3 regions of the Sorangium sp. So ce406 genome follow, and region 2 is predicted to be linked to each of the others. Evidence: predicted binding sites of a transcription regulator. Region 2 holds the regulator's gene; each other region holds the start of a gene.
The links. Region 2 encodes HrcA, which represses chaperone genes, less so after heat shock. Its sites were predicted from a motif close to GNTAGCACTCNCCNNNGGNGAGTGCTANC; they were not measured.
Positions count from the first base shown of each region.

Region 1: a site for HrcA is predicted at 3,045-3,073, ahead of groES (co-chaperone GroES). Genes of this name have one in related genera too.
Region 3: a site for HrcA is predicted at 2,756-2,784, ahead of groES (co-chaperone GroES). Genes of this name have one in related genera too.

Region 1 covers NZ_CP150340.1:8,481,974-8,491,637, forward strand. The annotation lists gene WME96_RS31540 (hypothetical protein) at 1-120, opposite strand, end outside; gene WME96_RS31545 (response regulator transcription factor) at 460-1,314, opposite strand; gene WME96_RS31550 (hypothetical protein) at 1,458-2,123, opposite strand; gene WME96_RS31555 (hypothetical protein) at 2,123-2,728, opposite strand; gene groES (co-chaperone GroES) at 3,181-3,471, shown strand; gene groL (chaperonin GroEL) at 3,505-5,133, shown strand; gene WME96_RS31570 (GNAT family N-acetyltransferase) at 5,255-5,788, shown strand; gene WME96_RS31575 (TrmH family RNA methyltransferase) at 5,820-6,347, opposite strand; gene WME96_RS31580 (PDZ domain-containing protein) at 6,362-7,201, opposite strand; gene asnS (asparagine--tRNA ligase) at 7,266-8,606, shown strand; gene WME96_RS31590 (class II glutamine amidotransferase) at 9,061-9,664, shown strand, end outside.
Region 2 covers NZ_CP150340.1:10,446-20,109, forward strand. The annotation lists gene WME96_RS00030 (HAD-IC family P-type ATPase) at 1-1,773, shown strand, start outside; gene WME96_RS00035 (Fur family transcriptional regulator) at 1,818-2,339, opposite strand; gene WME96_RS00040 (hypothetical protein) at 2,452-3,522, opposite strand; gene WME96_RS00045 (extensin family protein) at 3,593-4,384, opposite strand; gene hrcA (heat-inducible transcriptional repressor HrcA) at 4,700-5,743, shown strand; gene WME96_RS00055 (RluA family pseudouridine synthase) at 5,736-6,797, opposite strand; gene WME96_RS00060 (response regulator transcription factor) at 6,985-7,881, shown strand; gene WME96_RS00065 (ArnT family glycosyltransferase) at 7,993-9,664, shown strand, end outside.
Region 3 covers NZ_CP150340.1:3,734,994-3,744,657, reverse strand. The annotation lists gene WME96_RS13960 (MBL fold metallo-hydrolase) at 1-203, opposite strand, end outside; gene WME96_RS13955 (hypothetical protein) at 208-378, opposite strand; gene groL (chaperonin GroEL) at 577-2,265, opposite strand; gene groES (co-chaperone GroES) at 2,331-2,636, opposite strand; tRNA gene WME96_RS13940 (tRNA-Gln) at 3,167-3,240, shown strand; tRNA gene WME96_RS13935 (tRNA-Glu) at 3,280-3,354, shown strand; gene WME96_RS13930 (NUDIX hydrolase) at 3,671-4,366, shown strand; gene WME96_RS13925 (hypothetical protein) at 4,517-4,909, shown strand; gene WME96_RS13920 (hypothetical protein) at 4,901-5,869, opposite strand; gene WME96_RS13915 (DNA adenine methylase) at 6,414-7,301, shown strand; gene WME96_RS13910 (hypothetical protein) at 7,339-7,605, opposite strand; gene WME96_RS13905 (DUF2339 domain-containing protein) at 7,901-9,664, shown strand, end outside.

The DNA.
Region 1 (9,664 bases), 4.2 Mb from region 2:
CAGCGCGACGGTCAGCGCGCTCGGCGCGGCGCGGAGCGCGCGTCCGAACCGGAGCCTCAGCTCGACAGCGAACGCGGCGCTGCGGATGCGGTCCAGGTGCTTCGTGCGAGAGTCGCTCACGGTGCTCAGCGCTCCGGACGCCCCCCGCGGGGGCCCTCGAAGTGGAAACGTCGCAGCATTGTACCCGCTGACGGGTCACGCGCCCGAAAGTTCCTGGAGACGCAGCGCGCGGCGCGCGAGGGCATGACGCGCGGCAAACCCTGACAATTCCCCGCGCAGGGCAGCTTCGACGTCAGCGGACAGACGGCATCGATGCGCGATGTCGACCGACGCGTGATGGCCCTCGCCCCGAGGTCTGTGTCCGGGCGGCGTCCCTCGACTCGGCCTGGCGGCCGAGCACGTGCATGGCGTGGGAACAACGTGACCGGGCGCCGCGCGCAGCGCGGGCCCGGGGCACGATCACTTCGCCGTCTTCTTCTTGGGTGCCGCCTTGCTGGCAGCCGGCTTTCTCGCCGCGCCCGGCTTTGCAGACGACTTCTGCGAGGCGGCTGACTTCTTCGCCGCAGCCGGCTTCGTCGCCGCAGCCTTCTTGGGCGCTGCCGTCTTCTTCGCCGCAGCCGTCTTCTTCGCCGAAGCCTTCTTGGGCGCCGCCGTCTTCTTCGCCGCAGCCGGCTTCTTCGCCGCGGCCTTCTTCGGCGCCGCCTTCTTCGCGGCCGGCTTCTTCGCCGCCACCGTCTTCTTCGCCGCGCCCTTCTTGAGCGCCGCCTTCTTCGGGGCCGCCTTGTTGGTCGCGGCGCCGTTCGCCCCCGACGTTTGCTGCGCGCGCGGCGCCGGCTCTGAAACGGGCTCCTCGTGCTCCTCGCCTTCGCCGCTCGCCTGGGCCTTGCTGCCGTTCGACCCGGGCACCGCCTTCGCGTAACGCGCGAGCGTCTCGCGCACGCGCGCGTCGAGGTCCGCGAAGTCGAACGGCTTGTTCAGCCAGGCGTCCGCCGCGAAGAGCGGCGAGGTCATCTCGTTCAGGTTCTCGCCGATCCCGGTGAGCATGATGACGCCGGTGTTCGCGAAGGGCCGACCGTCGGACGTGTCGCCCTTCAGCCGCTTGCAGATCTCCCAGCCGCTCATGCCGGGCATCATCACGTCCAGGATCACCAGATCCGGCGTGTGCTCGCGCGCGAGCTCCCAGGCGGCGTCGCCCTCGGAGGCCTCGATCACGGCGAAGCCGAGGTTCCTCAGGTGACGCGCAACAAGGCTCAACATCGCCGGTTCGTCTTCAGCCACCAGCACGCGGGGCGGCTTCATGCTCGCGGAAGGCATCGTAGATGCGGATGAGAGTACGTGCGCGCGAACCGGTCAAGAGAGAACAATCCTCGCGCCGCGCGTCGAGCCCGCGCGGCCGCGGCGCGAGCTCGGCGCCGTCCCGCGCCCCCCGGCGGCGACGCCGAGCGCCACCGACGCGGTCACGCGGCGCGCGCGAGGGCGATCTTCTCCGTCTGCCCCGCCGCGTAGAAGCGCCGCAGCGCCGCGAGCAGCTCGGCGTGCCGACCGCGGCGGGCAAACTCGGCCTCGAGCCGGCCAGCGAACCGCGCCGCCAGGTCGTTCGCGATCCGGTAGCGGTCACCCGTCTCCGTGCCCGGGGGATCCATGAAGGTCACCCGCTCGAAGAGGTGAGCGCGGATCCGCGCGGCGCGCTCGGGCTCGAAGCGCCGCGGCCCGGGCGGAGCGCCCTCGCCGCGGCGCCCGAGCGGCGGGCCCGGGAGCTCGACCTCCTCGGCCAGACCGCCGTGGACGAGCAGCACGTACTTGTCGACCTCGGCCTGGAGCTCGAGCTCGAGCTGGGTCGCCGGGAGCTCCCGGCGCGCCCGCTCGGCCACATAGAGGAAGTGGCTCACCCCCTCGACGATCTGGCAGATCTCGTCGAACGTCCCCGCGCCCCCCCGCGAGATCGCGCGGCGGGGCAGGTGCAGCGCCACCTCGATGTCCCCGTCCGCGTGCCGGATCAGCAGCGCCTCGCGGGCGCCGCCGTCCGTCGGCCGGATGAAGTCGTCGACGGCGGGCGCGTCATCGAGCGCGTAGGTGCGCGCGAGGTGCTGCTGGATCCGGGCGGTGAAGGTCGCGCCCGGCATCAGTTGAGCCCGCCAGTCCCGCGGCTCGGCACGAGCCCGCGCGCCCCGAGCTCCTCGGCGAGGCGGCTGGAGCCGGTGCGGACCCAGCGCTCGTACAGCCGGAGCACCGAGCGCTCGTCCCGGGCGCCGGACGCGAGCGTCCCGTCGGCCACGTCGTTCAGGACGGCCGCGAAGCGCTCGAACTTCTCCGCCATCTCCGAAAGAACATCGGGGCCCTGGCCGACGCGCGCGTTGAGGCGCAGCATAGCGGCGGCATGGTGGTAGGCGGTCGAGCCGACCCCGACCACGTAGCCGCGGTCGACGCCCTTGAGCTCGATATGGCCGCCGAAGAAGCCGACCGCGTAGAGCACGCCGTCTCCCAGGTTGCGCAGCCGCCGGAAACGCTCGGCCCCGGAGGCCTCCAGGGCGTCGCGCAGCAGAAAGGTCAGGGGCTGGTTGAAGGCAGACTCGGCGTGCTCGTCCGGGTGAGCGAAGGCACAGAGCAGACCGACGAGGTAGCTCGATGCCGCCTCGGTCGCGGCGACGTTCCGAACTCGGAGCGCCTCGTCCACAACCTCCTGGAAATAGCGGGTCATGCTCGGGGACACAGAGATCGCTTGGCTCACGGGGGCACCTCACTTGCGCGGGTGCCCTGGATACCGACGTAACCCGGGCCACCGCGCGCTCAGGTCAACCAGACACGTCCTGTCGGCCTCCATCGGGCCGGAGACCGTGAGGGCGTCGCGCCGCTGTGCTGCCGCATTTCCGCCCTCATACGGTCACTTTAGCCGACGGACCGCGCCGGGCCCAGCATCACGCCCCGCACTTCTCTTGCGATCTCCAGGACTTACAGCCACCCCAGCGCCTGGCTGCTAACGCGCGAAGCACCGGGCGGAGGCGCGCTTGACACCCTCCAGGGGGTGGCTATCTTCCGCGCCGCCCGCTAGCACTCGTCGGAAGCGAGTGCTAGCAAAGTGCCCAGGCTGCAAACGTATGGGACCTCGCGGCCGCTCGTTCAGGTCGCCGGGGTCCTGCCGTCTCGTGGGACGCGGCGCTCGTCCCCGGAGGATTCGCAAACATGAAGATTCGACCGCTCCAGGACCGCGTGATCGTTCAGCGCGTGAAGGAAGAAGAGAAGACCAAGGGGGGTCTCTACATCCCTGACACGGCCAAGGAGAAGCCGATCGAGGGCACGGTCATCGCCGTCGGCAACGGCAAGGTCGGCGAGGACGGTACCGTGCGGAAGCTCGACGTCAAGGAGGGCGATCGCGTCCTCTTCGGCAAGTACTCGGGCACCGAGGTCAAGATCGACGGCGAGGAGCACCTCATCCTCCGCGAGGACGACATCCTCGGCGTGATCGAGAAGTGACGCGGGCGACAGCAGGAATTTAGGAGAGACACCATGGCAGCCAAGGAAATCATCTACAACGAGTCCGCCCGCAGCAGCATCCTCGCGGGCGTCAACGCCCTCGCCGACGCGGTCAAGGTCACGCTCGGCCCGAAGGGGCGCAACGTCGTCATCGAGAAGAGCTTCGGCTCGCCGACGGTCACCAAGGACGGCGTGACCGTCGCCAAGGAGATCGAGCTCGAGAACCGCTTCGAGAACATGGGCGCCCAGATGGTCCGCGAGGTCGCCTCGAAGACGAGCGACATCGCCGGCGACGGGACGACCACCGCGACCGTGCTCGCGCAGGCGATCTACCGCGAGGGCTCCAAGCTCGTCGCGGCGGGCCACAACCCGATGGAGATCAAGCGCGGCATCGACAAGGCGGTCGAGGCGATCGTCGAGCACCTCCGCGGCTCCGCCAAGCAGACCAAGGACGCGCGGGAGATCGCGCAGGTCGGCACGATCAGCGCGAACGGCGACGAGACGATCGGCAAGCTCCTCGCCGACGCGATGGAGAAGGTCGGCAAGGAGGGCGTGATCACGGTCGAGGAGGCGAAGAGCGCCGACACGACGCTCGACGTGGTCGAGGGCATGCAGTTCGACCGCGGCTACCTCTCGCCGTACTTCGTGACCGATCCCGAGGCGATGAAGGCGAACCTCGAGGACGCGTACATCCTCATCTCGGAGAAGAAGATCTCCAACATGAAGGACCTGCTCCCGGTGCTCGAGGCGATTGCCAAGAGCCAGAAGCAGCTCCTCATCATCGCCGAGGACGTCGAGGGCGAGGCGCTCGCGACCCTCGTCGTGAACAAGCTCCGCGGCACGCTGCACTGCGCGGCCGTGAAGGCGCCGGGCTTCGGTGACCGCCGCAAGGAGATGCTGAAGGACATCGCGACCCTGACGGACGGCCAGGTGATCGCGGAGGAGCTCGGCCTCAAGCTCGAGAACGTCACGATCAGCGATCTCGGCCGCGCCAAGACGGTCATCATCGACAAGGACAACACCACGATCGTCGGCGGCCAGGGCAAGAAGGACAAGATCAAGGCCCGGCAGCAGGAGATCCGCGCGCAGATCGAGAACACGACGAGCGACTACGACCGCGAGAAGCTCCAGGAGCGGCTCGCGAAGCTCGTGGGCGGCGTCGCGGTGGTCAAGGTCGGCGCCGCGACCGAGACCGAGATGAAGGAGAAGAAGGCCCGCGTCGAGGACGCGCTCCACGCGACCCGCGCGGCCGTCGAGGAGGGCATCGTCCCGGGCGGCGGCGTGGCGCTCATCCGCGCGCAGAGCTCGCTCGAGAAGCTCCAGGTGAACGACGAGCAGCGGTTTGGCGTGAACATCATCCGCCGCGCCATCGAGGAGCCCCTCCGCCAGATCTCGGCCAACGCCGGGGAAGAGGGCTCGATCGTCGTGCAGAAGGTGCGCGAAGGCAAGGAGTCGTTCGGCTACAACGCGGCGTCGGGCGAGTACGGCAACCTGCTCGAGATGGGCGTCATCGATCCGGCCAAGGTCGTCCGGTCGGCGCTCCAGAACGCGGCCAGCGTCGCCAGCCTGATGCTCACCACCGAGGCGCTCATCGCCGAGCGGCCGAAGGAGGAGAAGGCGGCGGCCGGCGGCGCCCACGCGGGCCACGGCCACGACTTCTGATCGCGGCTCAGGCAGATAAGCCTGGCCGGCGAGGGCCGGCTTCCCCCCGGGGAAGTCGGCCCTTCGCCATTTCGACTTCCGGCAGGCCGCGACGCGTGATCTGATCCGCCGCAGGTCCGCGATGAGCACCCTGACTACCGAGCGCCTCGATCTCACCCCGGTCTCGCTGCCCCTGCTCGAGGCGGTCATCCGCGGAGATCGCCTGGAAGCCGAGGCCCTGTCCGGCGCGCGCTTCCCCGACGCGTGGCCTGGACGCGCGCTCGTCGAGCGCGCCTTCAGCTCGCCGCTCGACCGGCTGCGCGACGACCCCGAGGCCTTCCTGTGGGGAACGCGGCTGATGGTGACGCGCGGCCAGGTGGAGCGCGTCGTCGTCGGCAGCGTGGTGCTGAACGGCCGGCCCGACGCCACGGGCACCGTGGAGATCGGCTACGGCGTCGAGGGCAGGTCCCAGGGGCAGGGCTACGCGACCGAGGGGTCGCGCGCCGTCCTGCACTGGGCGCTGCAGCAGGCCGCCGTCAGGCGCGTGATCGCCACCACGCCGGCATGGCACCGCGCGTCGCTCCGGGTGATCGAGAAGCTCGGGATGCGCGCAGCCGGCACGCTCGATCACGATCTCCTCGGCGAGCTGCTCGTCTTCGAGCGCTTCCGCGAGTAGGGGCGCCGCGTCCGCCGGCAGGCGGCGCGCGTCACCCGCCCGCGCGGATCACGCCGCCGCGCGGGTCGCGCCGCCGCGCCCACTCGCACATCGTCATGCCCGCCGCGATCGCCACCGGGTACGAGTGGTTGATCCCGTACATGGGGATCGCGATCACGTCCTCGCAGGCGTCGAGCAGCACCTGCGGCAGCCCGTCGTCCTCGCTGCCGAAGAGGAAGACGAGCCCGTGCGGCAGCGGCGCCTCCCAGAGGGTCCGCCGCGCGTGGTCGCGCTCGACGCCGATGAGCGGTCGGCCGCGCGCCGCCTCCAGGAAGGCTGCCTCGTCGGGGCACTCGATGAGGGTCTCGTACTTCTGCATGCCCATCGAGGCGCGCTCATAATAGGGCTCGGTCCCGATCAGGAAGATCTCCCGCACCAGAAACGAGTGGGCGACCCGGATGATGGCGCCGATGTTGAACGGGTTCTTCGCGCGGCACACCGCGACCGAGAAGTCGTTCCGCAAGGGCGCGAGCTCTTCGCGGATCTCCCGGGTCGTGAGCCCGAACGGCGGGATCTTCACGGCGCGCCGGCTCCTCACTCGACCGCGCCGAAGCGCTCGAACAGCGGGTAGATGGGCCCGGCGTGGACCCGGAGCCGCTCGGTCGCGCCCGTGGCGTGCTTGACCAGGAGCACGAGCCCGGTGCGCGGCACGGCGTCGAGCGCGCCCCGGATCTGGGCGACGGTCAGGCTCCGCACGGGCCGCCCCGCGATCTCGAGCACCTCGTCGCCCTTGCGGAGCCCGGCGCGCTCGGCGGGCCCCCCCTCGACGGTCCGCGAGATGAACGCGGAGCCCGAGTAGAGCTGGTACCAGAGGCCGAGGCCGATCCTGGCGTGGGCCGGCTGGAAGGCCAGCGTGAGCGAGCCGCCCCCCTCGAGATCGACCTGGATCTCGCTGGCGGCGCGCTGCGCGTCGGTGGGGCGGCCGATGTCGCGCACGCCGATCGGTTTGTCGACGAGCGGATCCGACTCCCAGACCTCGACGCGGAGCCAGTCCTCGGGTGCGATGCGGAAGTTTCCGCTGGGACCATCAGGCCAGGTCGGCTCCACGGTGTCCGACTGCACGGCGGTCCGGAAGAGCTCCGCGCCGTTGACCAGGATGCGGGCGTAGGGGTCCGGGAGGCTGCCGTCACCGGGGGGATCCCAGGCTCGACCGTCCCGAGTGCGCTCCGGGACGCGCGCCCCGACGATCCGGAGCCACCGGACGTCCTCGGGCGGCGGAGGATGGAGCTCCTGCCCCGGAGGCGGCGCGTGGAGCCGTGATTCGAGCTCCGGGTACAGGGCCGAGCAGCCGCCTGCGCCGAGCAGCACGCCCGCCGCGGCGAGCAGCTTGAGGAACACAGGCAGGCAGAGCGCGCGACGCTTTCGACGGGGCAAGATGGCGCCATTTTTGGCCGGACCCGGCGTCAGCCGCAACTAAACCGTGCTATTTCCGGCGCCCATGCAGGACCTGCCCGTCATCGCTACCAGCGACCTCAGCGCGCACGTCGGCCGCACTGTCGCGCTCCGCGGATGGCTCTACAACAAGCGCTCGAGCGGGAAGCTCCACTTCCTCGAGTTGCGCGACGGCTCCGGCACCGTCCAGTGCGTGATGGCAAAGAGCGACGTCGGAGACGAGGTCTTCGCCGCCGCCGACAAGGTCACGCAGGAGAGCGTGATCGAGGTCACCGGCGAGGTGAAGGCGCACCCGAAGCGGGCCGGGGTCTTCGAGGTCGTCGCGTCCGGGTTCCGCCTGCTCGGCCCGACCACGGGCGAGTACCCGATCTCCCCGAAGGAGCACGGGACCGACTTCCTCATGGATCACCGCCACCTCTGGCTGCGCTCGAAGCGGCAGCACGCGATCTTGCGCGTGCGTCACACCATCATCCAGGCGATCCGCGACTTCTTCGACGGGCGCGGGTTCACGCTCGTCGACGCGCCCATCTTCACGCCGAACGCGTGCGAGGGGACGAGCACGCTGTTCCAGACCGACTACCACGGCGACAAGGCGTACCTCACCCAGTCGGGGCAGCTCTACATGGAGGCGGCGGCGGCCGCGTTCGGGAAGGCGTACTGCTTCGGGCCGACGTTCCGCGCGGAGAAGTCGAAGACGCGCCGCCACCTGGCCGAGTTCTGGATGGTCGAGCCCGAGGTGGCGTTCATGGACCTCGACGGCGACATGGACCTGGCCGAGGATTTCCTCTGTTTCATCGTCGAGCGCGTCCTCGAGCGGCGCCGCCCCGAGCTCGCCGTGCTCGAGCGCGACGTGACGAAGCTCGAGGCCGTCAAGAAGCCGTTCCCCCGCATCCGTTACGACGAGGCCGTCGCCATCCTGAACGAGGCGCGCGCGGAGAAGCGCAAAACAGCGGGAGAAGCTGTAGTTCCGGACTTCCCCTGGGGCGAGGACCTCGGGGGCGAGGACGAGACGATCATCTCCAGCCGGTACGATCGCCCCGTCATGATCCACCGCTATCCGGCCCAGGTGAAAGCCTTCTACATGAAGCGCGATCCGACGGACGCCCGGCTCGCCCTCTGCGTCGATGTCCTGGCGCCAGAGGGCTATGGTGAGGTGATCGGCGGCGGGCAGCGCGAGGACGATCTCGGCACGCTCGAGCGGGCAATTGAGGCGCACAAGCTCCCCCCCGAGGCGTTCGGCTGGTACCTGGATCTGCGCCGGTATGGCACCTTCCCGCATGCGGGCTTCGGGCTCGGCGTCGAGCGGAGCGTCGCCTGGATCTGCGGCCTGCCCCACGTGCGCGAGACGATCCCGTTCCCGCGCATGCTGAACCGGCTCGCGCCGTAGTGCCGCGCGTCAGAGATCCCGCCGGGATTTCTGGCGCTGTTTCGAGCGGCTCGGCCCACGGCGCGATGCGCCACGACGTCGACGCGACGGGCTGACGCGTGAAAGCAGACGAGGTTAGCCGCGCCTCGCACGCACCCGTGCGCGAGATAGCTCGCCGCGCGGGTGACAACGTAGGGGAAGCGGTGAGCGCGAGGAGTGGAGGTCACGCGACCGGCGCGACGCGCGGCGGGCAGTGTGGTCAGGCCGTGCCCGCGGCCAGCCTCGCCGCTGGGGGATCCGTTTTTGCTCCGCTTGCAGGGCGACTCTGTCGTATCAAGAAAGCATAGGGCGCAACCCGCGACCCACGCTCACGCGGCCGACCGACGGAGCCACCCCTGCTTGCAGATGAGGGAGCGCTCTACCGGCGAGCCGGACACTGCCCCCGCCCCCCGACCCAACTCGCGAGGACAAAGCTATGGCTCGTCTCGTCGGCTTCATCGGTAACCGTCCGGATCTCGGCGCGCGTGCGATCGAGCTTGAAGATCGTGCCCTCGTCGTCCGCCGAAGGGAGGGCGTGATCCCTGGCTGGGGTGTCGGCTTCTACCAGGGAGGAGAGATTCTCCTCAAGCGCCGACCGATCGACGACCGGCCCGAGATCAGCCTGGTCGACATGACCAGGGACGTGCGCGCCGACATCCTCGTGGCGCATGTCCGGGCTGCGACGGTCGGCAGCCTGCGCACCGAGAACACGCACCCGTTCCGTTACCGGCAGTGGCTGTTCGCCCATACCGGCACGGTCGAAGGGTTCGCCCGGCTGCGGAGCCAGCTCAGCGACTCGCTGCCGCAGTTTCTCCAGCGGGACGTCCGCGGCGAGACGGACAGCGAGATCCTCTTCCACCTGTTCCTGTCCTTCCTCCACGACAGCAACCAGCTCGATCGGCCCACCGTGGACGCGGCGAGCGCGCGGGCAGCCCTCCGGTCCTCCATCGCGCTCGTCGATCGGCTCTGCGCAGAGGAAGGGGCCGGGCCGAGCGCGATGAACATCGTGGTCACGAACCCGGAGTACCTGCTCGTGGCCC
Region 2 (9,664 bases):
GATCCGCACCCGGCGCCGATGATCGCCCCCGTCCTCGGGGGGCTCGTGGCCGCCGTCTGGGCCCTCTTCGGCCAGGACCGCGCGCTCGCGGCCGAGGCGGCGTCGCTCGCGGGCGTCATCGCCACCGCCAGCGCGATCAGCGCCTGGCTCATCGAGAGCGCGCGTCACCGGGTGTTCGCGGAGCGGGCCTGGATCGGGTCGGTGCTCTCCACGCCGGCGCGCCGTCCGCCGGGCGCGTGGGCGCAGAGCCCGGCGCCTGCCGACCGGGCTCTTCCCCGTGGCGGCGATGACGCTGCCGCCGAGGAGGCCGGCGACGCGCTCTTTTACGAGCTGCGGCCCGGCGAGAGCGTCCAGGTCGACGCCGGGGAGGTCGTCCCCGTGGACCTCGTGGTCACGGGCGGTGACGTCGAGGTGCTCCCCTGGATCGGCGCCGCCACGCCCGCCCGTCGCCGCGACGGCGACCCGATCATCGCGGGGGCCACCGTGGTCCGGGGCCGCCTCGTCGGCGCCTGCACCTTCTCGGGCGGCGATCGCGCGGTCGCGCGCGTGCTGCTCGACGCCCGCCGGCGCGCGGACGCCCTCGCGCCGATCGCGCAAGCCTCCCGCGCCCTGACCGAGCGCTGGGCGCTCGGCGCCGCGGCGATCGCCGCGCTCTCCGCCTTCGTCGCCGGGCGGGCGCCCGTCGAGATCGCGATGACGGCGACCGCCGTGCTCGCCGCGCTCGCCACGGCGATCACGGCCTCGATCGCCTCGGTCCACGTCGCGCGGGGCATCCTGCTCGGGCTGCGCCGGGGCATCGTCTACAAGAGCGCCGACGCCTGGGACCGCGCCGGTCGGGTCTCTGTCGCCGTGTTCTGCGCCCGCGGCACGCTGCTGCTCGGCGAGCCCGAGCTCGCGGAGCTCGAGGCGACCGGCCAGAAGCTCACGCCGAGCGACGTGCTCGCGCTCGCGGCCGGCGCGGAGCGCACCGAGGAGCACCCCGTCGCGACGGCGATCGTGCGCGCCGCCCGCGCCCGCGGCCTGCGGCCCGACGGCGTGCGCAACCCCAACTTCCACCCCGGCCTCGGCGTGACGGCCGTCACCTCGTCGGGCGAGGAGCTCTGCGTCGGCAACCGCGCGCTCATGCTCGAGCAGCGGATCTCGATCGCCGCGGCCGAGAGCCGCGTCGCCGAGCTCGAGGCGCTGGGGCGCACGGTCGTGCTCGTCGCGGTGGGCGCTCGCCTCGTCGGCGTCATCGGCCTGCAGGACGGGCTCCGCCCCGGGGCGCGGGCCGCCATCCAGCACCTGCTCGACGCGCAGATCGAGCCCGTGCTGATGTCGGGCGACGCGCGCGAGACGTGCGAGGCGATCGGCCGCTCGCTCGACATCGACCACATCCGCCCCGAGATCCTCCCCGCGGATCGCGGCGCCGAGGTGCGCCGCCTGATCGACGCGGGCACGAGCGTCGCTGTGCTCGGCCACGCGGGCGTCGATGACGCCGCGCTCGGCGCCGCGGACGTCTCCGTGGCCCTCGGCGCCGCCGGCTCCGCGCCGGCCGACTTCTCCGTGGTCCTCGCCTCGGACGACGTCCGCGACGCCGCGCTGTCCCTGGCGCTCGCGCACCGCACGCGCCTGGAGGCGCGCGTCGGCCTCGCGCTGAGCGTCGCCCCGGCGCTCGTCGGCGCCGCGGTCATCTCCGCGTTCGTGCTCCCGCCGGCCTACGCGCCCATCGCCTCGCTGCTCGGCGGCGTCATGGCCGTCGTCCACGCCCGCGCGCTCGACGCGAAGAGCTGAGCGCCGCGCGCGGGCCCGCCTCCGGGGCCTCGCCGCGCGGCGGGCTACGAGACGTCCGGGTCCGCGTCGTCCTTGGCGTCGCCCTCGCGGCACTCCAGGCAGACGCCGTACATCTCGTGCTTGTGCCAGGTCACCTCGAAGCCGTACTTCGCGGCGATCTCGTCCTGGAGCGCCTCGATCCGCGGCTCCTCGAACTCGATGATCTTCCCGCAGCTCAGGCAGATCAGGTGGTCGTGGTGCGTGCTGGCGTCGTCGGCCAGCTCGTAGCGGCTGAGGCCGTCCCCGAAGCGGCGCTCGGAGGCCACGCCGCACTCCGCGAGCAGCTTGAGCGTCCGGTACACGGTCGCGTACCCGATGCCCCGGTCCCGCGCGCGCACCTCCGTGAGCAGATCCTCGATGGTCATGTGGGGGGCGCCCGAGAAGAACGTGTCGACGATCAACCGGCGCTGCGCCGTCGATCTCAGCCCCTTCTTGGCCATGTACGCCTGGAGGCGAGCGCGCAGCCGGTCGAGGGCAACTTTGTCGACGTGGGTCACGCTGTCCCCCTCTCTCGCGATGACGGCCATGGCGAGTTTATCCCGTTCGCGGCGAACCGCGTCAAGGCCGGCGGCCACGCTGCTCGGCGCGCCGCGCCTTCCCTGATCCCCTGACGGCGTTACCCTTTCGCCGGCTCCGGCGTCACTCGCCGACCTGCGCCATGTAGCTGACCTGCGCGGCCGACCCTCCGAGGGGGCTGAGCAGCGTGACGGGGGGCGCGACGAGCCCAGCCGCCGACGTGTTGTCGATGACGACGTAGTAGAGACCGGGGCGCAGCGCGTAGCGCCGCGTCTCGATGATCCCGGGCTGGAGAGGGCCACCCGCCTGCACCGGGCCGGGCGGGGGGCCGAGCGGCTTGCCGGTCTGGTAGGCCTCGCGCCATGCGTCGCCCGTCGGCTTGTCGACGATCATGATGTCCACGGGCGCGCCCTGCACGCTCACCTTCAGGTAGAGCGCCTGGTCCACGTCGGCGACCTCGAACGGCCCGAGGTAGTCGCGCTGGTGCGCGTGCACCTCGATGACCTCGTTCGCGAACGTGTACCGCTCGTCGTCCTCCACCTCGAACGGGTGGTGCGGCCGCTGCGGCGGCATCAGGATCCCGAGCGTGAAGTCCTTCCCGGTCTCCTCGTTGTAGACCACGGTGAACCCGCGGGTCATCTCGCCCGCCACGATCTGGTTGCCGAGCAGGTTGGCGAGCCCCCCGAACGGCGGGACGTTCGCCATCACGTCGATGACGGGGTTCTCGACGTAGCCGAGCTGGAAGCTCGGGCCCTGCACGATCCGGTTCAGCCGTCCCCACACGTAGATGTCGTCGCCCGCGATCTGGAAGTCGGGCCGGTACTCGACGGAGGTCGTGAGCGAGAAGCCCACCCGCTTCGCCGGCTGCATGTAGCCGTACCCCGTGCCGGCGATGTGCACGGTCACCGTCTGCGCTGCGTCGTTGACGTCGTACGAGCACTGCATCGGGAAGAACCGCCCGATGGACGACGACCTGTCCTGCAGGCGCAGCGCGACCCCGCTCTTCAGCATCTCGGGGCAGATCTTGCTGGCGCCGAAGTTCGAGAAGAGGAACCACCGCAGGCCTGGGCTCGCGTTCACGGGGCCGCTGAGGCACGGGCAGCCCACGAACGTGAACGACAGCACCATGGCGGCGAGCGCCAGGGCGGCGGACGCGGCAGAGGCGCGGGGGGGCGGGGGTCTTCGTGCGGTCACGCGGGCTAACATAGCGGGTCGACCTCGGAGCGAGAGCGGGTTTGCGCCCGGGGGGGCCGCCCCTCCCGGATCAGCGCACGAGCTGCCATTGGACGCCGGGGGTCACCTCGAGATGCAGGTGATTTTTGTGCGCCCGGTCGTAGTTGGGCGTGAGGATCGACGTGAAGACGTGCTGATCCGCGGCCTCGCACACGATGGAGCGCAGCTCGCGCGCCGCCGCGTCCGCTGGAAGGCCGCGCGTCCCCTTGCCGGCCGCGCCGCGGGTCGCCGGCTTCCCTGCGCCCTCGCCGCACACCGGCGCGCCGCGCCTGCCGACGAAGTCGCGCTCGACGTCGAGCCACTCCTCCGCGAACGCGTCGCCGACGCGCCGCTTGATGAACCGGTAGGCGTCGATGGCGAGCCCCCCGGGGTGCCTCGTCGCCAGCTTGCCCTCGGGCCACATCGCCGACGGAGGCCGCCACGCCGAGTACATCAGCACCTCGGTGACGTCGTGCACGCGCAGGATCCGGCTGAAGTCCGAGAGCGCGAGCGCGAGGCGGCAGTCGAAGACGTCGTTCGGGTTGTCCGCGCGCCGGTGGGCCGGCTCCGCCGTCCGGTACAGGACGCCGCCGACCCCCTGCATGAGACGCACCGGCGCGAGCACGCCCGGCGCGCGCCGCACCGGCTCGAACGCGATCTTCCGCCGCGCGAGCGCCTCCCGACACTGCTCCGCGCTCATCGCCGCGTAGCGCGCCGACGGGTGCCTGGCCCAGTCCTGATGGAACTTCACCTTCGGCTTGCCCTGCGCGGTCGGCAGCGTCGTGAGCGGGCCGAGCGCGAGGGCGAGCGCGCAGGCGATGGCGGCGTGGCGTGCGGACGGCATCGTTGCTGGCGTGGCCTCGCCGCGCGTCGCGCTCCTGGGGAGCCCAGGTTCACCAGGCGAACCTCGGGCGACCAGGAATCTCCGGAACCGCGGGAACCGCGGCCTCCGGCGCGGCGGCCGCGCCCATCCTACCGCGCTATTTGACCGGGCCGCGCGATCGCCTCAAAATAGACCCCATGCGCATCCGTGGGCCCAGCGCCCGCCCGCGCGTCTTGACGTATGGGAGCGAAGGCCCGGTCCGCATGGCTTCCCGGTCCGGGCAGTCCCTGGTCCAGGTAGCCGCCGCAGCGCGCGTACGCGCCGCACGCAGTTGACATGGGAGATCTCTCCAATCGCGCTCGAAAGATCCTCTTCGCCGCGGTCACCGAGTTCATCGCGACCGGTGACCCCGTGGGCAGCAGGACGCTTGCGCGGAAGTACGGGCTCGATCTCTCGGCCGCCTCGATCCGCAACGTGCTCGCGGATCTCGAGGAGGCCGGCTACCTCCACCAGCCGCACACCTCCGCGGGGCGCATCCCGACCGATCGCGCGCTCCGGTTGTTCATCGACGCGCTCGTCGAGCTCCGGTCGCTCTCCCCCGAGCAGCAGGTCGAGCTCACCGCCCGGTTCACCGAGATCTACACGGTGGCGAGCGACCCGCTCCGCGAGACGGGGCGCTACCTCTCGGAGCTGTCGGGCGCCGCGGCGGTCGTCGCGGCGCCGCGGGCGGAGATCCGCGCCCTCGCCCAGCTTCGCTTCATCCCGACGAAGCCCGGGCAGCTCCTCGCCGTGCTCGTCTTCGCCGACGGCTCGGTCGAGAACCGCTTCATCTCGGTCGGCGAGGCGATCAACGAGGGGGAGCTCACCCGGATCCACAACCTGCTCGCCGACGTCATCGAGGGGCGCACGCTGGGCGAGATCCGGGATCTCTTCGCCCGCCGCCTCGCGGATGAGCGCCTCCAGATCGACGCGCTGAGGCGCCGCGCCTTCGAGCTCGGCAGCAAGGCGACGGCCGACGTGACGCGGCGGAGCGAGGTCGTCATCGAGGGGCAGAACCGCCTCATCGACCTGCCGGAGTACGCCGACGTCGACCGCCTCAAGAAGCTGATGAAGGCGCTCGAGGAGCGCGAGGAGCTCGTCGATCTGCTCGACCGGACCCTCGCCGCGGGCGCGGGCGAGGTCACCGTCTTCGTCGGCAGCGAGGCGGGCGATCTTGGCGGAGGTCAGCTCAGCCTCGTCGCCGCGCCGTACATGGAGAACGGGCGTGTGGCCGGGACCGTGGGCGTGCTCGGCCCGACGCGGATGGACTACGCGAAGGTGATGCCGCTCGTCGACGCGACCGCCGCGGCGATGAGCGAGGCGCGCGGCAAGGTCAAGTAGCGCCCTTCTGCCGCGGCTGGCGGAGCCGCTCGAGCACCTCGTCGAAGTCGGCGGGCGGCGGCGCCTGGAACCGCATCGGCCGGTCGTCGGACGGGTGGCTGAAGCCGAGCTCGGCCGCGTGGAGCATCAACCGCGGGGCGGGGATCCTTGGCCCGCGGTGGTCGCGCACGTAGACCGTCTCGCCGACGAGCGGGTGCCCGGCCTCCGCGAGGTGGATGCGGATCTGGTGCGTGCGCCCCGTCTCGAGGCGGCAGGCGACCAGCGTCACGCCCGCGGCCCCGGCCTCGTCCAGCCCCCGGAGCGTCTCGATCGGCTCGACGTGCGTCACCGCGAGCTGCCCCTCGCGCCGGCCTTCCCTCGCGGAGCCGCGCAGCCCGTCGCCGCGGTCCTCGACGAGGTAGCTGCGGTGGGTGCCGCGCGGGACCGCGCCGTGCGCGAGCGCGAGGTACTGCCGGTGCATCGAGCGGACGCGGAGCTGCTGCGCGAGGTGCTTCTTCGCGGCGAGCGTCCGCGCGAAGACGAGCAGCCCGCTCGTCCCCTTGTCGAGGCGCTGCACCACGCCGAGCGGCGCCCGCCCGCGCAGGCGGTCGCGGCGGGCCAGCACCTCCCGCACCAGCGCGTCGAGCGTCGCGGCCTGCTCCGCGGGGTCCTCGTCGCCGTACGGGATGGTGCTCACACCGGCGGGTTTGTTCACGACGACGACGCTCGCGTCCGCGTAGACCACGAGCTCGACCTCGAGCTTGCGCCGGCGCACGGTCTCGGGCCGCGGCGCGCTCAGGCGGACCTCGATCCGCTCGCCGCTGAGCACGCGGCGCCGGGCGCTCGTCGCCACGACGTTCCCGACGAGCACCTTGCCGGTCTCGATCAGCCGGCGCGCGTCGGACCACGAGACCGAGGCGAGCGCCCGGATCGCGCCGTCGAGCGGCCGTCGGTCCAGCGCTGCCGGAACCGTCCAGCGGCCGTCCTGCGGGGGTCGGACCGGCCCGGTCGGGTCGGCGGCGGTCGGTTCGGCGTGATCCTGGGGCGGGGGAGGGGCGGGTCGGGGCGGGCGCATGAGAGGCTCGTGAGGGGGCGCCTCGGCCCCGCCACCAGCGTGGGGCCGGGCTCTACCGGCGTGAAAAAACGCTCATCCGCGGGGCCGCGGGGCGAAATACACCGCGAATGTTGACACATCGCGCGACCGGAGCCGAAGATATCCAGAGCCGTCATCGCTTTCTCGCCATCTGAGAGGAGACCCGTTCGTGGCCAGCACCCTTCTCGCCGTAGACGACAGCGTGACCATGCGCAAAGTGCTCGAAATCACCTTTGCGGGTCAGGATTTCCGCGTCGTGACGGCGAGCAGCGCCGACGCTGCGCTGCAGAAGCTCAAGAGCGATAAACCCGACCTGGTGATCGCCGACGTCACGCTCGAGCCGAAGAACGGCTACGAGCTGTGCAAGGCGATCAAGCAGGCATCCCCGGCGACGCCCGTCCTGATCCTGTCGTCCAAGCAGAACCCGTTCGACCCTGCGAAGGGCTCGAGCGCGCAAGCCGACGACCACATGGACAAGCCGTTCGACACGCAGCAGATGATCGACAAGGTCAAGAAGCTGCTGGCGTCGCGCGGCGAGGCGAAGCCGGCCGCGGCTGCTGCTGCCGCGGCTCCCGCTGCCGCGGCGGCGTCCGCGCCCGCGCGCTCTCCCGCTGCCGCCGCGCAGCCTGCGGCCGCCGCGCAGCCCGCGGCCGCTGCAGCGCAGCCCGCCGGCGCCGCCGCGAGCCCGCTCCAGCGCGCGAAGACGCTCATCTACACGCCGAACGCGCCGGCCACCACCAGCGCCGCGCCGGCGCAGGCCTCGGTCAAGGCGGCGGCGCCGGGCGGCGCGCCGTCGGGCCTGCCGCAGACGACGATGGCCTTCTCGCCGACGCCGGTCTCCGGCGTGCCGAAGACGGCGTCCGGGCCCGCAGCGGTCGCGGCCTCCGCCTCCGCGCAGGTCAACGGCCAGATGGCGGGCAAGCTCGAGGGGCTCGGCCTCTCCGCCGATCAGGTGGAGGCCGTGATGGCGCTGTCCCGCGACGTCGTGGAGCGCGTCGTCTGGGAGGTCGTGCCGGTCCTCGCCGAGACGATCATCAAGGAAGAGATCGCGCGCCTGACGAAGTAGCCGCGCGCTGCTCGCGGCGGTCCGTCGCGCGCGAGCACGCGGCCGCTGCTTTGCCCGGGGACGTGGAGTTGCTACGCCAGGCCCGCGCCTCGTTCCGCGTCCGGCGCAGCCATGAACGACACGCACGACAAGAGCAGCGGCGCGATCGCGGACGCCCGCGACGACATGACCGCGGGCGACCAGGCGGCCGCAGGTGACGCGGAGAGCTCCGGCGCCGCCGAGCCGCGCGTCGCCTCTCCGCTGCGCGCTCCTTCTCCGGAGGGCGAGGCGGCAGAGGACGACGGCGGAGCCGGTACGGACGACGTCGATCCTGACGCCGACGAGGAGCGCCTCGTTTTCCAGGGCAACCCGCTCCGCTTTCGCGGGGCGGCCGTGCTCGCCGCGGGCTCGCTCCTCGCGTTCGTCGTGATGGCGCTCGCGCCCCAGTTTCGCTGGGGGGTCCCGCTCGGCGCGCTCGGGGTCGGCGTCGCGACGCTCGGCCTGCTCGACCTGCTCGGCACGTTCGACGACCCGCCCGAGCGCGTCGCCGCGCGCGTCGGGATCCGCGATCTCCTCGGACCGCTCGCGCTGCTCGGGGGCGGGCTCGCCGCGTCCTTCGCGCTGATCACGCTCACCGTGGCGGGCTACTTCTCGCCGCTCTCCCTCTCGCGGGACGGCGCGCCCGCGCTGATCTCGCTGGCGGTACCCGCGATCGCGATCCCTGCCGCGTTCCTCACGGCGGTGGTGGGCGCCTTCCGGATCGGCGAGCGCCTCGGCCCCGGTCGCCTCGACGAGACGGGCGCGCCGCGCCCGCTGCTCCGGCGGCATGGCTTCTGGCTCGTCGCCCTCGTCACGCTGCTCTACCTGCCCATGCTCGGGAGCCACTCGCTCACCGATCCGTGGGAGACGCACTACGGCGAGGTCGCGCGCGAGATCCTGGCGCGGAACGACTGGATCTCCCTCTGGTGGGCGCAGGACGGCTGGTTCTGGTCGAAGCCGGTGCTCGACTTCTGGATGCAGGCGCTCGCCATGGCGGCCCTCGGCGTCCGCTACCGATCGGGGGAGATGCTCTCGGCCGTCGCCGAAGGGCGCACGCCGTGGCCCGAGTGGGCGGTGAGGCTGCCCATCTTCGCGCTGACGCTCGTCGCCGTTTACCTCCTCTACAAGGCCATCGCGACGATCTTCAGCCGACGCGCGGGGCTGCTCGCGGGGGTCGTCCTCGCGACGATGCCGCAGTGGTTCCTGGTCTCGCACCAGACGATGACGGACATGCCCTTCGTCGCGACGATGGCCGCGGCGATGGCCCTGCTCCTGCTCGGCATCCACACCGACGAGGCGCGCGAGGCGCGCGTCTACGAGGTCGACCTCGGCGTGCTCAAGGTGGGCGTCTCCGGCTACCACCTCGTGCTCGGCGCGATCATCGCCTGCGCGCTGCCGCAGATCCTCTACCTGCTCTCGCGGCACGTCGAGATCCAGCCGGCGCCGTTCGGCGTGCGCCTCCACGGCGACGTCTTCAGCTCGGGCTCCCCTGGCAACTGCGGGCTCCCCGGCAACGAGGCCTGCCGGTCGGTGCTGCCCGTGCTCCCCGGCCTGCAGCCCGCGCTCCAGGCGCTCATCTGGGCGCAGACGCTCGGCATCGTCCTGTACGCGAGCTGGGGCGAGCGGCGCGTCCAGCGGCTCCTCTTCCTGTCGGCGTGGTTCTTCGCCGCCCTGTCCACGATGGCCAAGGGGCCGGCGGGCTTCGGCCTCCCGGTGCTCTGCGCGCTCGGCTACGTCGTCGTCTCGCGGCGGTACCGCGACCTGC
Region 3 (9,664 bases), 3.7 Mb from region 2:
TTGTCCGCGATGGTGGCCAGGTCGCGGATGTGATCGAGGTGCGCGTGGCTCACGAGGCACGCCTCGATCCGCGCCTGCTCCTTGATCTCGAGCCCGCTCGTCAGCGAGCCCGCGTCGATCGCAAGGACGTCGTCCACGACGAACGCGCACGTGCGATGCCTGGGGGTCTCGCCGCCGTGGCAGCCGATGACGCGCAGCTCCACCGGCTCAGCTCTCTCCGCCGAGCTTCTGCGGCGTCCTCGGGAGCTCGATGAAATCGCTCGATCGCCGCATGTCGGTCACCATGATCGCCGCCCCGGCGTGGGAATCGCCCCCGTGAAAGGGCACGTCGCCCGGCACGTACGCGCGGCCACGGCGGGCGAACGACGATTCCGACATTGCCCGAGAGTCTAGCGCCCTGCGCGACCGCGGGTCAAAAACCCAGGCAAGAGCGCTCGGCCTCACAAAGCGCGAGGGGCCCTCCAAGCCAGCATGCTTTGGAGGACCCCTCGGCCCGCTGCATCGGGAGCGGCGCGCTCGGCGAACAGCGCCGGCGTGGAGGCCGGCGCCGGGACCGAGCGCGGCGCGGACAGGCGATCAACCCATGTCGAAGTCGCCCATGCCGCCCATGCCGCCCATGCCGCCCATGCCGCCCATACCCCCCATGCCGCCCATGCCGCCGGGGGCCCCGCCGGCCGCGGCCTTCTCCTTCTTGGGCTTCTCGGCGATGAGGGCCTCGGTCGTGAGCATCAGCGAGGAGACGCTGGCCGCGTTGGTGAGCGCGTGGCGCACGACCTTGGCCGGGTCGATGACCCCGCCCGCGAGCAGGTCCTCGTACGCGTCCGTCGCGGCGTTGTAGCCGAACGTGGGCGCGCCCGACCGGATCTTCTCCGCGACCACCGTCCCGTCGACACCCGCGTTCTGGGCGATCTGGCGGACCGGCGCCTCGAGGGCGCGGCGGACGAGCCGCACGCCGGCGTCGCGCCCGTCGTTGAACTTGAGCCCGTCGAGCGTCGCGGCCGCCCGGAGCAGGGCCACGCCGCCGCCGACCACGATGCCCTCTTCGACGGCGGCGCGGGTCGCGTGCAGCGCGTCCTCGACGCGCGCCTTCTTCTCCTTCATCTCCGTCTCGGTCGCCGCGCCGACCTTCACCACCGCGACGCCGCCGGCGAGCTTCGCGAGCCGCTCCTGGAGCTTCTCGCGATCGTAGTCGCTGGTCGTGTCCGCGATCTGCTTGCGGATCGCCTCGATGCGGCCCTTGATGGCGGTCTTGTCGCCCTGGCCGTCGACGATGACGGTGTTGTCCTTGTCGATCTCGACCCGCTTGGCGGTCCCGAGGTCGCGCACGGTGGCGCTCTCGAGCTTCTGCCCGAGGTCCTCCATGAACGGGGTCGCGCCGGTGAGGATGGCGATGTCCTTCAGCATCTCCTTGCGGCGATCGCCGAAGCCGGGCGCCTTCACGGCGGCGACCTTGATGGTGCCGCGCAGCTTGTTCACGACGAGCGTGGCGAGCGCCTCACCCTCGATGTCCTCGGAGAGGATGAGCAGCTCGCGCCCCTGCTTCACGACCTGCTCGAGCAGCGGCAGGAGGTCGGCCATCGCCGAGATCTTCTTCTCGTGGACGAGGATGAGCGGGTTCGTGAGGACCGCCGTCATCTTCTCGGCGTCGGTCACGAAGTAGGGCGAGAGGTAGCCGCGGTCGAACTGCATGCCGTCGACGGTCTCGAGCTCCGTCGTCATGCGCTTGTTCTCCTCGACCGTGATCACGCCCTCCTTGCCGACCTTCTCCATGGCGTCGGCGAGGATCTGACCGATCTCCTTGTCGCCGTTGGCGCTGACCGTGGCGACCTGGGCGATCTGGTCCTTGTCCTTGGTGGGCTTGGCGGCCTGCTGCACGGCCTCGATGACCTTCGCGACCGCCGCGTCGATGCCGCGCTTCAGGTCCATCGGGTTGTGGCCGGCCTCGACGAGCTTGAGGCCCTCGCCGAAGAGCGCCTGCGCCAGCACCGTCGCCGTCGTCGTGCCGTCGCCCGCCTTGTCGCTCGTCTTCGAGGCGACCTCGCGCACCATCTGCGCGCCCATGTTCTCGAGCTTGCCGGCGAGCTCGACCTCCTTCGCCACCGTGACGCCGTCCTTCGTGACGACCGGCGCGCCCCAGCTCTTCTCGATGACGACGTTCCGTCCCTTGGGCCCGAGGGTCACCTTGACCGCATCGGCGAGCGTGTTCACGCCCTTCAGGATCGCGGCGCGGGCGCCGCGGCTATAAACGATCTGCTTCGCAGCCATCTCTCAATCCCCTCGCGGCCGCGCGGCCGCATCTGCAACGCTTGGGTTCGGTTGCCTGATCCGGATCACGTCGCGGCGGAGGCGGACTCGGTGACCGCGAGCACGTCATCCTCGCGGAGGAGCACGTGCTCCTCGCCGTCGAGCTTCACCTCGGTGCCGCTGTACTTGCCGAACAGCACCTTGTCGCCGACCTTCACCTCGAGCGGGCGGACCTTGCCGTCCTTCAGGACCTTGCCGTTGCCCACGGCGACGACGCGCCCCTCGATCGGCTTCTCCTTCGCGGCGTCGGGGATGATGATGCCCCCCTTGGTCTTCGTCTCGCTCTCGACACGCTTGACGACAATCCGATCCTGCAGCGGCCTGATTCTCATGGTGGCTCCTCGTCCTCGGCTGGTTGACTGACCATCGGCCTCGCCGTAGGTCCCGCTCGCCCCCACCGCCGGGGCCTTCCGCCCACACGACGAGAGCTAAGTGCCCGGGATCACAGTTGCTTGGCACTCTCCTAGGCCGGTGGCTAAAACCGCGCCGAAAGTAAATCAGGCTCCCGGCGCGTCAAGGGCGCTCGGCAGACAGTCGCGACTTTTCGGTCGACGCTGCGCCTGGAAAACGAAACGGCAATTTCTGGAGGAACTGGGAAGCCGAAGCCAAGGCGCAACGTGATGATGAAGCCGGAGGGGGCCAAGGGGGGGCACCGTCGGGGTGGACGGACGCGGCGCCGAGGGGGCCGGCGCGCGCCCAGGGTGGACCCGGGGGGGTGACGCTCGGCCAGAAGGGCGCGAAATGCGGCGGATTTTCGGCGCCGAGGAGCTTTCTTCGCCGGGCTCGATTTTCATCGCTTGACATACCGGGCAGCCCGAGTAGATTCCGCGGCCCGTGGCGCTGATGCAGAGCGCTCACCCCTTGGGGGATCGTCTAACGGCAGGACGCAAGATTCTGGCTCTTGCTATCAAGGTTCGAATCCTTGTCCCCCAGCCAGGCCGATCAGCTCTGCTGTAGGCCATCTCGACAGAACAAGGTCCCATCGTCTAGCGGTTAGGACATCGGCCTCTCACGCCGGTAACGCGGGTTCGATTCCCGCTGGGATCGCCACTCTGACTTCTCTTTCCCCGCCAGCCCTCGCGCTGTCGTCGTTCGAACGTTCCGAACGACGCCCCGGGTCTGGCACTCTCGGCGCAGCAGCTCACCGTGTCGCCCCTTCGCGCCGGTAGCGACGCTGCCTGATCCGTTCGGGAGACTGACGCTTGCGGCGCGATGAGCGCCCGGGGCGGGCAGGGCGGCGCTGCGCGTCGCGCCTCTTCCTGATGAAGTACGGCTTCGTCGAGGAACACACGAGGCAGCCGGAACCACCGACTTCGTTGGAGTAGCAAGGGACGGCGCGCCGCTCGCGGTGCGGTACCCTCGACGCATGGCGGCGCAGGACGGGGACGAGCCCTTCGATGTCTTCGATCGCAGCGGCAGGCCGCTCGGCGTGCGCAAGGCGCGCAGGCTCGTCCACCGCGACGGCGACTGGCACCGGAGCGTCCACGTCTGGGTGCTCCTCGAGCGGGAGCCCGGCGCCTCCCGGGGCGACGCGGAGCCCTGGGTGCTGTTCCAGCAGCGCAGCCCGGAGAAGGACACGTGGCCCGGCGCCTTCGAGGTCGCCGTGTCCGGGCACTACCGCGCCGGCGAGGACCTCGCGGAGGCGCTGCGCGAGGCGGAGGAAGAGATCGGCCTGCCGCTCGCGCCGGGCGACGTGATCCGGATCGGCACGCGCCGCAGCGTGGATGATCACGCGCCGGGCATCGTCGACCGCGAGCTGCAGGACGTGCTCGTCGCGACGACCCGCCGCACGCTCGCGGCGTTCCGTCCGCATCCGGAGGAGGTCACCGCGCTGCTGTCGCTCCCGCTCGGCGCGGCGGTGCGCCTGGTCCGGGGCGAGGCGCAGCGTGTGACCGGCCTGCTGCGGGACGCGCCGGACGCCGCGGGCGCGGTGAAGATCGCGCCGCGCGACGTGCGGCTCGACGAGTTCGTGGCGGCGCGCGACGGCTACTACGAGCGCGCGCTCGACTCCATCCGCCGCCGCGTCGCGGGCGAGACGCCGGCGCTGTGGTCGATCGGCTAGCTGCGCCGATCGGCCACCCGCGACCTGCGCCGATCGGCCACCTGCGACGGAAACTCCGACATGCGGAGCCAGGGCGTCGCTCCGCGATCGGCCGCCGATTTCTTGGGCATCGGCGGCGGTCGGGGCAGAGTCGCGGCCGGAGGCACCCCGATGAAGCAGCAGATGACGCCGAGCGATGTCCCTCAAGATGCCGTGGAGCGCTGCCTGGTGGAGGCGATGCAGGGGAGCGGCGCGCGCGCCGTGGCCCTCGCCGGGGAGGAGGGCCTGCTCCTCGCCGGGGCGCGCGGCGCCGGCGGCGCGGGGAGCGACGACGAGCTCGCGCTGCTCGCCGCGCTGGGCGCCGGCTGCGCCGACAAGGTCACCGGGTACGCCGAGCTCGACGAGTTCGTCGACGCGGTGGCCGGCGGCGACGACTTCTACGCGACGCGGCTCACCGTCTGCGACCGGACGCTCTACCTCGCGTCGATCGGCGCGCGCGTCCCGCAGCAGAAGAAGATCGCCGCGGAGCTCGGCAAGATCCTCGCGCCCGTGCTGTCAGCCTGAGCCGCGGCGCGGCTCGGCCAGACGCCGGGGCCGCTCCGACGGGCCCGCCGAGGCGAGGAGGAACCCCTCGGCCCGGTGCGGGGCGAGGCCGCAGCGCGCGTTCATGCGCTTCGCGATCTCGTCGCCGGCCCTGACGAGCGCGTAGAACCACCGGATCCCGAAGCGCTCGTGCCCCTCCCGGAGCGCCGCGGCCTGGAGCGGCGCCCCGAGCCCGCGGCCGCGGTACTCGTCGCGCAGGCAGGTGCAGATCGGCATGCCGGTCCAGGAAGGCGCCTCGCCCACGTCGGAGATCCAGAGCGGCGGGGCGCCCAGCAGCCCGAGCTGCGAGGGCGCCTCGCGCCCGCCGTCGGCGGGCGCCGGCCGCGTCAGGACGCACAGGGTCGTGCAGCCGACCAGCGCGCCGCGGCCGTCGCGCAGCGCGAGGGTCAAGGAGCGCCCGTCGCCGCCGCGCAAGGTCCACCCCGGGAGCGGCGCGTGGCCGCTCTCGGCCTGGAGCTCCTGGATCGCGCGGATCGCGTCGTCGTCGTCGTCCGGCGAGACCCTGGACAGGTGGAGGCCCGCCGGGAACGAGCGGAACCGGCCGAGGCCCTGCACGGCGGCCCACACCTCGCCGGCCGGGGCGCCCATCACGGAGAGCCCCTCGTCGACGGAGAGCCCCGCCTGGCGCAGCGACGCGGCGAGCGCCGGGAGCTCCGGCCGGGGGGCGTGCAGGAGCACGCGCTCGAAGCAGCGCACCAGCGTCTCGCGGCGGTCCGGAGACGTCCTCTGGGCGTGCAACAGCAGGAGCGACCGACCGTCGGTCGTCATGCCGTCCTGCTCCGCGATCCAGCCGCGCGCGGCAAAGAGGATCCGCTGAGCCCGGTAATCCGCAGCCTCGCCGAAGCAGCCAGGTCCGTCCGCCGGAGCGGGGCGGCGCTGCTGCGGGGCGTCGTCGCGATCGAGGTCGAAGGCAAGCATCATGGCGGCATTCCTCCTGTCGAGAGGGAACGGCGGCTTCGACAAAAGCCGCTACACGGCGCGGGGCGCCCGCGCGCTGCGCCCGGGCGAGCCCCTGCCGCGCCGCCCAGGGCCGGCGGCGAGACGGCCCGAGGCGGCGGTGCGTGAATGCGGGAGAGCTCCGCCCCATCGAGCGGCTGCTCGGCCCGCGTGACGAGACTTCAACTTATCCCTGCTCCGCTGCCGCGCAAGCGACGACATCCCATGATCCGGGCGGTGGACAGACGCGGTCATCCGCGCTCACGCTTGCTTTCAACTATCCGTAATCACTCATCAAATGAATCAACACCCGCCCTCGACGACAAGGCACATCACCGTCCGTGGGGGTCGGGTTGTGGACATAGAACGTCCTAGCCCGGAGCGACGCGTGGCGCGCCTCATGGGGCCCCGGGGGTCGCGCGCCGGGGGCGGACCGGCGAGGCGCTCTGGACGGTGAGCTCGCTCGCGGTGAGCCGCGGCGGTTGAGGACGATCGCGCGCCCTGGTAGGTTGGCGTCCAGTATTGCGCGATGACCACCGCACTTGTCACCGAACCCGACAGCGCCGCGCCCCCGCTGCCACGCCCGTTCCTCAAGTGGGCCGGCGGCAAGGGCCAGCTCCTCCGGCAGTTCCAGCCGCTGCTGCCCACGTCGTACGGGCGCTACTTCGAGCCGTTCGTGGGAGGAGCAGCGCTGTTCTTCTGCCTCCAGCCGAAGCGCGCGGCCCTGACGGACGTCAACGCCGAGCTCATCGACTGCTACCGGGCGGTGCGCGATCGGGTCGAGGACGTCATCGCCGCGCTGGGCAGCCACGCCTACGACCAGGCGCATTACTACAGGGTTCGCGATCTCGACCCGACCACGCTCTCGCTGCCGGAGCGCGCCGCGCGGACCATCTTCCTGAACCGGACCGGCTTCAACGGGCTGTACCGCGTCAACAGCGCCGGCCGCTTCAACGTGCCTTTCGGTCGCTACGTGAACCCGTCGATCTGCAACCCGCCCCAGCTCCGGGCCTGCTCGGCGGCGCTCCAGGGCGTCGAGCTCGAGGTCCGCGACTTCGAGCGCGTGCTCGACCACGCCGAGGAGGGCGACTTCGTCTACCTGGACCCGCCGTACTCGCCCGTCTCGTCGACCGCGAACTTCACGTCCTACAGCGCGGGCGGCTTCAGCTTCCGCGACCAGGAGCGCCTCGCGGCCCTGTTCGCCGCGCTCGACGAGCGAGGCGTCAAGGTGATGCTCTCGAACTCCGATGTTCCGGAGATCCCGCCGCTCTACAAGCGGTTCAAGATCGACCGCGTGGCGGCGCTCCGGAGCATCAACGCGAAGAGCGACGCCCGGGGCCGCGTGGGAGAGATCGTGATCCGGAATTACGGGAGCAAGCGAGGCCGCAAGGCCGCGCTGGCGGACAAGGCGGGCTGAGCCCCGCGCGCGCCGCTCAGCGCGCAGCGCACGCCGCTCAGTCGATGGTCTTCGACTCGTGCTTCTCGGGATCGGGGGCCACGCACTCCTCGGCGTGGGCCATGGCCACCTCGATCTCCTCGTGGATCTCGCGCGAGGTGATCTTCTTTCCCGACGGATCGACGGCCTCCCACACGAAGCCGCGTTGCTCGCCGGGACGCTCGGGAATCCAGCGGACCCGCAAGGTCCAGCCGCGCACCTCGGCCTGATAACCGCCCTCCTCGTGATCGCGCTGCCATGCGGAGACGGTGGGGTGCTTCAGCATCGCAAGGTCTCCGGATCGGCGGGTCGTGAGGACAAAAGAACTGTTCCCGAATGGCCGCGCTCCCCCCCCGAGCAACGCCGCCGTCCGGGAACACGGGGAAGATAGCAGGCGCCTGGCGCGGGGCGATCAGGCAGGCGTGTGTTCCTCATGAGGATGCACCTTACTCCAGTCCCAGCGCGCGCCGAAAGGTCCTCGCTGCTCCGCTGGGCTGTCGGCAAGAGCGGCATGAACAGCACTGGCTTCGTCGCGCGGACGGGCGGCGCCGTCGGCGCAGGCCCTATGCTACGAAGTCCTCATGGGGGCAGGGATCCTCGTCTTTTTCGGGCTCGCGCTCGTCGCCTATCTCCTGGTCGCCCCCGTCGTGGCGTTCGTGTTCGCCGTCCGGGCCAACCGGCGCAATGAGGATCTCCTGTTGCAGATCCGCGCCCTCGAGCGCCGCGTGGCCGAGCTCTCCGGGCAGCGCGGACGCGCCGCGCGGATCGCGCCGGCGCAGAGCCCGCGCGGCGCGAGCGCCCCGGAGCCGGAGCAAGCCGCGCAGGCCGCGGTCACGCCCGCGGCGGTCGCGCCGGCGGCCATGGCGCCAGCGGCGGTCGCGCCTTCCATGGCCGCCGTCGAGGCTGCTGGCGCGGGGCCCGCGAGCGCGGCCGACGCTTCGGGCGCCACGCCCGCGGTGACCGCCGGCGCCGCAGGCGCGCCTTCGGAGATCGCGTTTCCAGCGGCCGCCGGCCCGGCCATTGCGCTGACGACGGCCGTGCCATCGGCGTCGACCGCCGGCGAGGAAAGCGCGCTCCCGGCGGCAGCGCCGGCCGCGTTCGCCGCCCCCACGGGACCTCGCCCGGCGGGGGCGCTCCACGACGCCGCCCTCGGCGCCGGCGGCCCCGCGCACCGCGGCGCCCCGGAGAGACCCTCCATCGAGGAGACGCTCGGCCTCACGTGGCTCACCCGCGCAGGCGCGGCCACCTTCCTGCTCGGCGCGCTCTTCTTCTTCAAGTACGCCTCGGACAACGCCTGGATCGGGCCCACCGGGCGCGTCGCGATCGGCGCGGCGGCGGGCGCCGCGCTCCTCGCGATCGCCGAGGTGATCCGCGGGAGAACGCAGCGTCGCTTCGTCCACGCGCTCCTCGGCCTCGGGCTCGCGGTGCTCGTCGCGTCGGTCTGGGCGAGCGCGGTGCTGTACGAGCTCATCCCGTTCTCCGCCGCGTTCGCCGCGGAGACGGCGCTGCTCCTGCTCGGCGCCGCGCTCGCGCTCCGCCACCGCGGCGAGGCGATCCTCGTGCTCTCGCTGGTCGCCGGCTTCCTCAACCCCGTCGTGCTGTCGACCGGGCAGGACCGGCCGCTCCTGCTGTTCGGCTACCTCCTGCTCATGACGAGCGTCGTCCACGCGGTGGCGGCGAAGCTCGGCTTCCGCGTCGCGCCGTGGCTCGCGCTCGCCGGCCACGCAGCGCTGTTCTCGGGCTGGTACGACCGGCACTTCGACGCGAGCGCCGCTCCGGCCCTCGGCGACGCGGGCGCGGCCCCCTGGCCCGACCCGCCGGCCGAAGCGCTCCCGGGGCCGTACCTCCCGCTCGCCGCGCGCGCGGTGCCCCTCGCGTTCGTCGCGCTCGCCGCGTCGCAGGGCGTCCTGCGCGCGCTGTGGGCGCGCCGCGCGCTCGCCCGGAGCGCCGCCGCTGCCGCGGGCGCGGCCCCGCCCGGCGGCCCCGCGCCGGCCGGCGCCTTCCCCGGCGCCGCGCCCGCGGACGCCATCGCGCTCGGCGTCGCCGCGCTCGTGCTCGCGCACGCCGGCGCGGGCGCGCTGCTCCTCGACGCCCCGCGCGCGCTCACCGCCGCCGCGATCGCGCTCGCGCTCGCGGCGGTCGCGGCGCTGCGCGCGCTCGGCGCGGCCGGCTGGCTCCTGGCGCCGATGGGCGCCGGCTTCCTCGCCTTCGCCGCGGCGTTCGCGGACGCGCCGGCGCCGGGCCGGACGACGCTCGTCGCGCTGGTCGCGGTCTGGACCCTCGTCTACCTCGCGGGCTGGCTCCGCGACGCCGGGCTCGCGCGCCGCCTCGACAGGAGGACCGCC